Linked DNA regions of Thiocapsa bogorovii. The main gene of each other region encodes a partner of the protein of the gene in region 2 in a complex. Links are inferred from orthologs where the notes say so. Each region holds a gene or a part of one and is shown on either strand. Other genes may lie near its edges.

Region 1 (2,947 bases), 2.5 Mb from region 2 along the record:
ACCTGGAACCGACCCGGCAGCCGCGCGCGCTGCAACCCGGCCCGAATCGCGTTGACCGACAACGGCAAACGATCGTGCAACGCGCGGAGTGCTGCGATCGCCGCCGAGGCGTTGTCGTACTGGAAGGGTCCGCGCATCGCCGGCTCGGGCAAGGCCAAACGCTCGCCCGAGGGCGCGCTCCAGATCCAACCGCCCCCGCCGCCCATGGTCCAGTCGATCTCCCGACCAAGCTGCATGGGCAGAGTCCCGCGGCGCTCCGCCTCGTCCCGCAGCCGCGCCGGGGCATCGCGTTGCCCGATCACGGCCGGGCGGCCGGGACGAAAGATTCCAGCCTTCTCGGAGGCGATCTCATCCAAGGATTCGCCCAACCAAGCCGTATGGTCCAGCCCGATCGAGGTGACCACCGAGACATCGGCGTCCCACAGGTTCACCGCATCGAGACGCCCACCGAGACCGACCTCGAGGATGACGACATCGGGCGGGCTCTGCACGAAGATATCGAGCGCCGCCAGGGTGCCGAACTCGAAATAAGTCAGCGCCGCCTCGCCGCGCGCCCGGTCGATCCGCTCGAACGATGCGCAAAGGAGCGCATCGGAGACATCCTCCCCGTCGACCCGCACCCGCTCGTTATACCGCAGCAGATGCGGCGAGCTATAGACGCCGGTGCGATATCCGGCAGCACGACACATCGCCTCCGCCATCGCGACACAGGAGCCCTTGCCGTTGGTCCCGCCGACCGTGATGAGCGGAAACGGTAAGGAGGCCGGCCCCAAACGCGCCCAAACGGCGCCCACCCGTTCCAGCCCGAGCGCAATGGCCTTCGGATGCAACTGCATCTGCCAGCTCAACCAGGCATCGAGGTTGTCGAAGCGACTCATGTCGGCCACAACGCCTCCGGATCAGGCAGCCACGCGGACCGACATCCTGCACCGGGCAAGCCCCGACACACCCACCCTCTCACACGCATTCGACACCCTGAATCGCGTCCGCCCCAAGGCCCGCAAACCCGTGCAAACCCGCCCCAACCCGCGATCCGTCCAAACCGCAAAAAGACGCGATTCAGACGGGCACAACGGTGCGGACATACCGCGGCCGATGCGTCAAGATCGCCAGCAGATCGGCGATGCGCTCGCGCAGGTCGCGGCGGTCGATGATCATATCGAGTGCGCCTTTTTCGATCAGGAACTCGCTGCGCTGAAAGCCATCAGGCAGCTTTTCGTGAACCGTCTGCTCGATCACGCGCGGACCGGCAAAGCCGATCAGTGCGTTGGGCTCGGCGATGTTGAGATCGCCGAGCATCGCAAGACTGGCCGATACGCCCCCCATGGTCGGATCCGTCATCACGGAGACGAAGGGGAGCGCGTGCTCGCGCATGCGCCCCAGGGCCGCGCTGGTCTTGGCCATCTGCATCAGCGAGAAAAGGCTCTCCTGCATGCGCGCACCGCCGCTCGCCGAGAAGCAGACGTAGGGCGAATTTTGCTCGAGCGCCGCGTCGACACCACGCACGAACCGCTCGCCGACAACCGAGCCCATGGAACCGCCCATGAAACCGAACTCGAAGGCCGAGGCAACGATCGGCTGACCTTTGAGTCGACCACGCATCACGATCATGGCCTCCTTCTCGGAGGACTGCTTCTGGGCCTGAACGAGACGGTCTTTGTACTTCTTCAGATCCTTGAATTTAAGCGGGTCCAGAGACTCGAGATCGACTCCGATCTCCTCGCGTCCTTCCGGATCGAGAAAGGTCTCGAGCCGGCGCCGCCCGCTCAAGCGGTTGTGGTGATTGCACTTGGGACACACCTCGAGATTCCGCTCAAGCTCGGCCCGGTAGAGGATGGCCTGACAGCCCGGACATTTGGCCCAAACACCTTCGGGCACCGCCCGCTTGGTGCTCGCATCGGTACGAATGCGGCTCGGGATCAGCTTCTCGAACCAACTCATACTTTTGTCCATCGCCTGTTTGAGGCTCGCTGCGCGATCGCCCTTGAGGTCATCCGTGGGTCGGCCCGACGGCGTCTGGCTCTGCCCATTTTGGCCGGAAGCGGTTTTCCCGGGTCCATTCAAGGTGGATGCGGTGGGTTTATCCAAACGCGTCAGCGCATGGCGGACTCGACTTGGGGGCTTAGGCGACATGGGCATCCACCTCGTCGATGGCCTGGCGCAGACCGGTGAGAAACTCGGCGACAGCCTCCGGTATCCGCTCCGGGGTCGCAGCAAGCGCCTCGATGCGGCTCACGATGGCGCTGCCGACGATCACCGCGTCGGCGACCCGGGCGACCGAGGCGGCGGTTTCGGGGTTGTTGATGCCGAAGCCGACCCCCACCGGGAGCCGGATCAGCGACTTGATGAGACCGACCTTCTCGGCCACTGCGCCGGTGTCCAGATTGCCGGCCCCCGTCACGCCCTTGACCGAGACGTAGTAGACGAAGCCGGAGGCGACCTCGCCGATCCGCGAGATGCGTGACTCGGTGGACGTCGGCGCCAGGAGATAGACGAGGTCCAGCCCCTGCGCCTTCAGCATCTCGACCAGCGCGTGGCCCTCCTCGGGCGGCACGTCCACGATCAAGGCGCCGTCAAGGCCGGCGGACTTCGCCGCGACCGCGAAGGACGCGTACCCCATCACCTCGATCGGATTGAGATAGCCCATCAGGATCACCGGCGTCTCGGTGTCCTCCTGGCGAAAGCGCCGGACCATGTCGAGCACGTCGTCCAGCGAGACCCCTTGGGCCAGGGCGCGCTCGGTCGCCCGCTGGATGACCGGACCGTCGGCGATCGGATCGGAGAAAGGCACGCCCAGCTCGATCAGATCCACACCGGCGGCGACCATCGCGTGCATCAGCGGAACGGTCACGTCGGGCGACGGGTCGCCGGCGGTGACGAAGGGGATGAGCGCGGTGCGACCCCGGTCGCGCAGCTGCTCGAAACGTTCGGCGATTCGACTCATAGG
Region 2 (3,227 bases):
CATTGTCGGCCAACGCTGGATCGGAGCGCCGAAGCCCGATTCGGGATTGCCGGCCCGCCAATCAGCGCCCCTACAAACCTTGCCTGACTTCGGCCTGACTGACCTTGCCGGTTCGAAGGTCAGCAGCGAGGCCTGGGCCGGTAAGGTCGTGGTCATCAACTATTGGGCAAGCTGGTGCCCGCCCTGCGTTCGCGAGATGCCGCTCTTTATCGAAACGCAGGAGGCACTCGGCGAGGCCGGCGTGCAGGTGGTGGGCATCGCCGTGGACCGCCCCGAAGACGTCGAGGCATTCGTCGCCCAATACCCGGTCAACTACCCAATCTTGGTAGCCAACCCGGAGGCTGTCGCCCTCTCGAAGCGACTCGGAAACCGGGTCGAAGGGCTGCCCTTCACGGTGATCTTCGACCGCCGCGGGCGCCGTGTCTTCAGCCGCACCGGCGAGGTCACGGCCGCCGAGCTCAAGGCCGAGCTTGGCGCCTTAGTCGATGCCGAAGGCTCCGCGGAATCCGACGAGGACGCGTCTTAGCTGGACAACATCGCGTAAAATCCGCACAATTCGCGCCGATTTGCTGCCGATCCAAAACAGATCGGCGGGTACACTGAGACTCGGATGAGTTGGAGCATATTGACCGGATGGCCGCGATCCTGGTCCTGAACGGACCGAACCTCAACCTGCTCGGAACCCGCGAGCCGGAGTACTACGGCCGCGCCACGCTGGCGGAGATCCACCAGGGCTTGGAGGATGCGGCACGTGCTGAAGGCTTCACGCTGGAATGCATCCAGAGCAACGCCGAGCATGTCCTGATCGAGGCGGTCCATCGTGCGGCGCACGACGGGGTTCGCTTCATCATCCTGAATCCGGCTGCCTTTACCCACACGAGCGTCGCCCTGCGCGATGCGCTGCTCGGGGTCGGGATTCCCTTCATCGAGGTGCACCTCTCCAACGTGCATGCCCGCGAGCCGTTTCGGGCCCATTCCTATTTCTCCGACATCGCCGTCGGGGTGATCAGCGGGCTCGGGGCCGAGGGCTACTTTTCAGCATTGCGCGCCGCGGCCGGTCGGCTCGCGCCGGACCTTTCCAACGAGAACCACTGACCATGGATATCCGCAAGGTAAAGAAGCTGATCGAGCTGTTGGAGCAATCCGACGTCGCGGAGATCGAGATCCACGAGGGCGAGGAATCGGTCCGCATCAGCCGACACGGCAGCAGCGCGATGCCGATGTATATGCCTCAAGCAATGCCGATGGGCATCGGCGCCGCGCCGGCTGCGGTGCCGGCCGCAAAGGCGGGCGATGAAGATGATGTCGAGGAGATGGAGGGAGAGGTCGTGCGCTCGCCGATGGTCGGCACCTTTTACCGCGCCCCCTCTCCGGGTTCCAAGCCGTTCGTCGAGGAAGGCCAAAGCGTGAAGGCCGGCGAGACGCTCTGCATCATCGAGGCGATGAAGATCCTCAACCAGATCGAGTGCGAGCAAGGCGGCACCATCAGACGTATCCTGGTCGAGAACGGTCAGCCGGTCGAATACAACCAGCCGCTGTTCGTCATCGAATAAGGGCGGAGGCTAGCGTCCCCGTCGTCGAGCGCCGCCCCGATTCGCCGCGCCTCCCTCAGCAAAGACATCGCCACCATGCCAGCAATGATCGAGAAGGTCCTGATCGCCAACCGGGGCGAGATCGCGCTCCGGATCCTGCGCGCCTGTCGCGAGCTGGGCATCAAGACGGTCGCGGTGCATTCCGAAGCGGACCGCGACCTCAAGCACGTCCTCTTGGCCGACGAGTCGGTCTGCATCGGCCCTGCCGCCTCGCTGCACAGCTATCTCAACGTGCCGGCGATCATCAGCGCAGCCGAGGTCACCGACACGGTCGCCATCCACCCCGGCTACGGCTTCCTGTCCGAGAACGCCGATTTCGCCGAGCGGGTCGAACGCTCCGGCTTCATCTTCATCGGCCCGCGCCCCGAAACCATCCGCCTGATGGGCGACAAGGTCTCGGCGATCGCCGCCATGAACAAGGCCGGCGTACCCTGCGTGCCCGGCTCCGATGGCCCGCTCGACGACAACAAGAAACGCACGCTGGAGATCGCCCGTCAGATCGGCTACCCGGTGATCATCAAGGCATCCGGCGGCGGGGGCGGTCGCGGCATGCGTGTCGTCCACTCCGAGGCGACCTTGCTGAACGCCATCTCCCTGACCAAGGCGGAGGCCGCCGCAGCCTTCAACAACGACATGGTCTACATGGAGAAGTACCTGGAGAACCCGCGTCACATCGAGTTCCAGGTACTCTCGGACCAGCACGGCAACGCTATCCATCTCGGCGAGCGCGACTGCTCCATGCAGCGCCGCCACCAGAAGGTCGTCGAAGAGGCACCCGCGCCGGGCATCACCGAAGCACAACGCCGCGAGATCGGCGAGCGCTGTGCGGAGGCCTGCCGCACCATCGGTTATCGCGGCGCCGGCACCTTCGAATTCCTCTTCGAGGACGGCTGCTTCTATTTCATCGAGATGAACACGCGCGTGCAGGTCGAGCACCCGGTTACCGAGATGATCACGGGCGTGGACATCGTCAAAGAGCAGATCCTGATCGCCGCCGGCGAGCCGCTGCGCTACACGCAGGACGACATCGTGATCCGCGGGCATGCCGTGGAGTGCCGACTCAACGCCGAGGACTCCGAGACCTTCATGCCGAGCCCCGGCAAGATCACCGAATTCCATGCCCCCGGCGGCCCCGGCGTGCGACTCGAAACGCACATCTATACCGGCTACACCGTACCGCGCTACTACGACTCCATGATCGGCAAGCTGATCACCCACGGCGAGGACCGCGAGGCTGCGATTGCGCGGATGTGTAATGCGCTGCGCGAGACGGTGATCGACGGCATCAACACCAATATCAAGCTGCAGCGGTCGATTCTCAGGGACGGGGCGTTTCTGGCCGGCGGGGCGAATATCCATTATCTGGAAAAGAAGCTCGGCATGTGATGCTGAACCGCGTTTCGAGCGACATGCAACGTTCGAGAGGGCGTCGATGTCGGCGCGATTGGATGACTCGGCGCGACGCGGTTCAGGACGTTAAGACTAACGCATGACTCGGACCGGCTTCGAGGCAGGTAGGCACTCGGGGCTGGATCGGACTCGCCGCGGCCCTCGCGCAACACAATCAATCCGATCTTTCTATCTCTTAAATCGCGTCGACTCCGGCGCTTACGAACCGCTGCGAGATCGAGACCG

The links.
Region 1: the proteins of accB (region 2) and accD are in contact, whole or in part, in a solved structure (PDB 8UXZ), measured with the Escherichia coli proteins. The link is inferred for Thiocapsa bogorovii from one-to-one orthologs.

The regions. Positions count from the first base shown.
Region 1 is NZ_CP089309.1:4,814,924-4,817,870, reverse strand. It holds accD (acetyl-CoA carboxylase, carboxyltransferase subunit beta), read right to left. Parts: upstream 1,942-2,947; coding sequence 1,060-1,941; downstream 1-1,059. Other genes in the region: trpB (tryptophan synthase subunit beta), read right to left, coding at 2,941-2,947; trpA (tryptophan synthase subunit alpha), read right to left, coding at 2,123-2,944; folC (bifunctional tetrahydrofolate synthase/dihydrofolate synthase), read right to left, coding at 1-878.
Region 2 is NZ_CP089309.1:2,292,542-2,295,768, forward strand. What follows is about bases 74-2,825. They hold accB (acetyl-CoA carboxylase biotin carboxyl carrier protein), read left to right. Parts: upstream 74-1,097; coding sequence 1,098-1,553; downstream 1,554-2,825. Other genes in these bases: LT988_RS10385 (TlpA family protein disulfide reductase), read left to right, coding at 74-526; aroQ (type II 3-dehydroquinate dehydratase), read left to right, coding at 634-1,095; accC (acetyl-CoA carboxylase biotin carboxylase subunit), read left to right, coding at 1,638-2,825. Also shown: more of LT988_RS10385, read left to right, coding at 1-73; more of accC, read left to right, coding at 2,826-2,978. UniProt on the Escherichia coli protein: This protein is a component of the acetyl coenzyme A carboxylase complex; first, biotin carboxylase catalyzes the carboxylation of the carrier protein and then the transcarboxylase transfers the carboxyl group to form malonyl-CoA.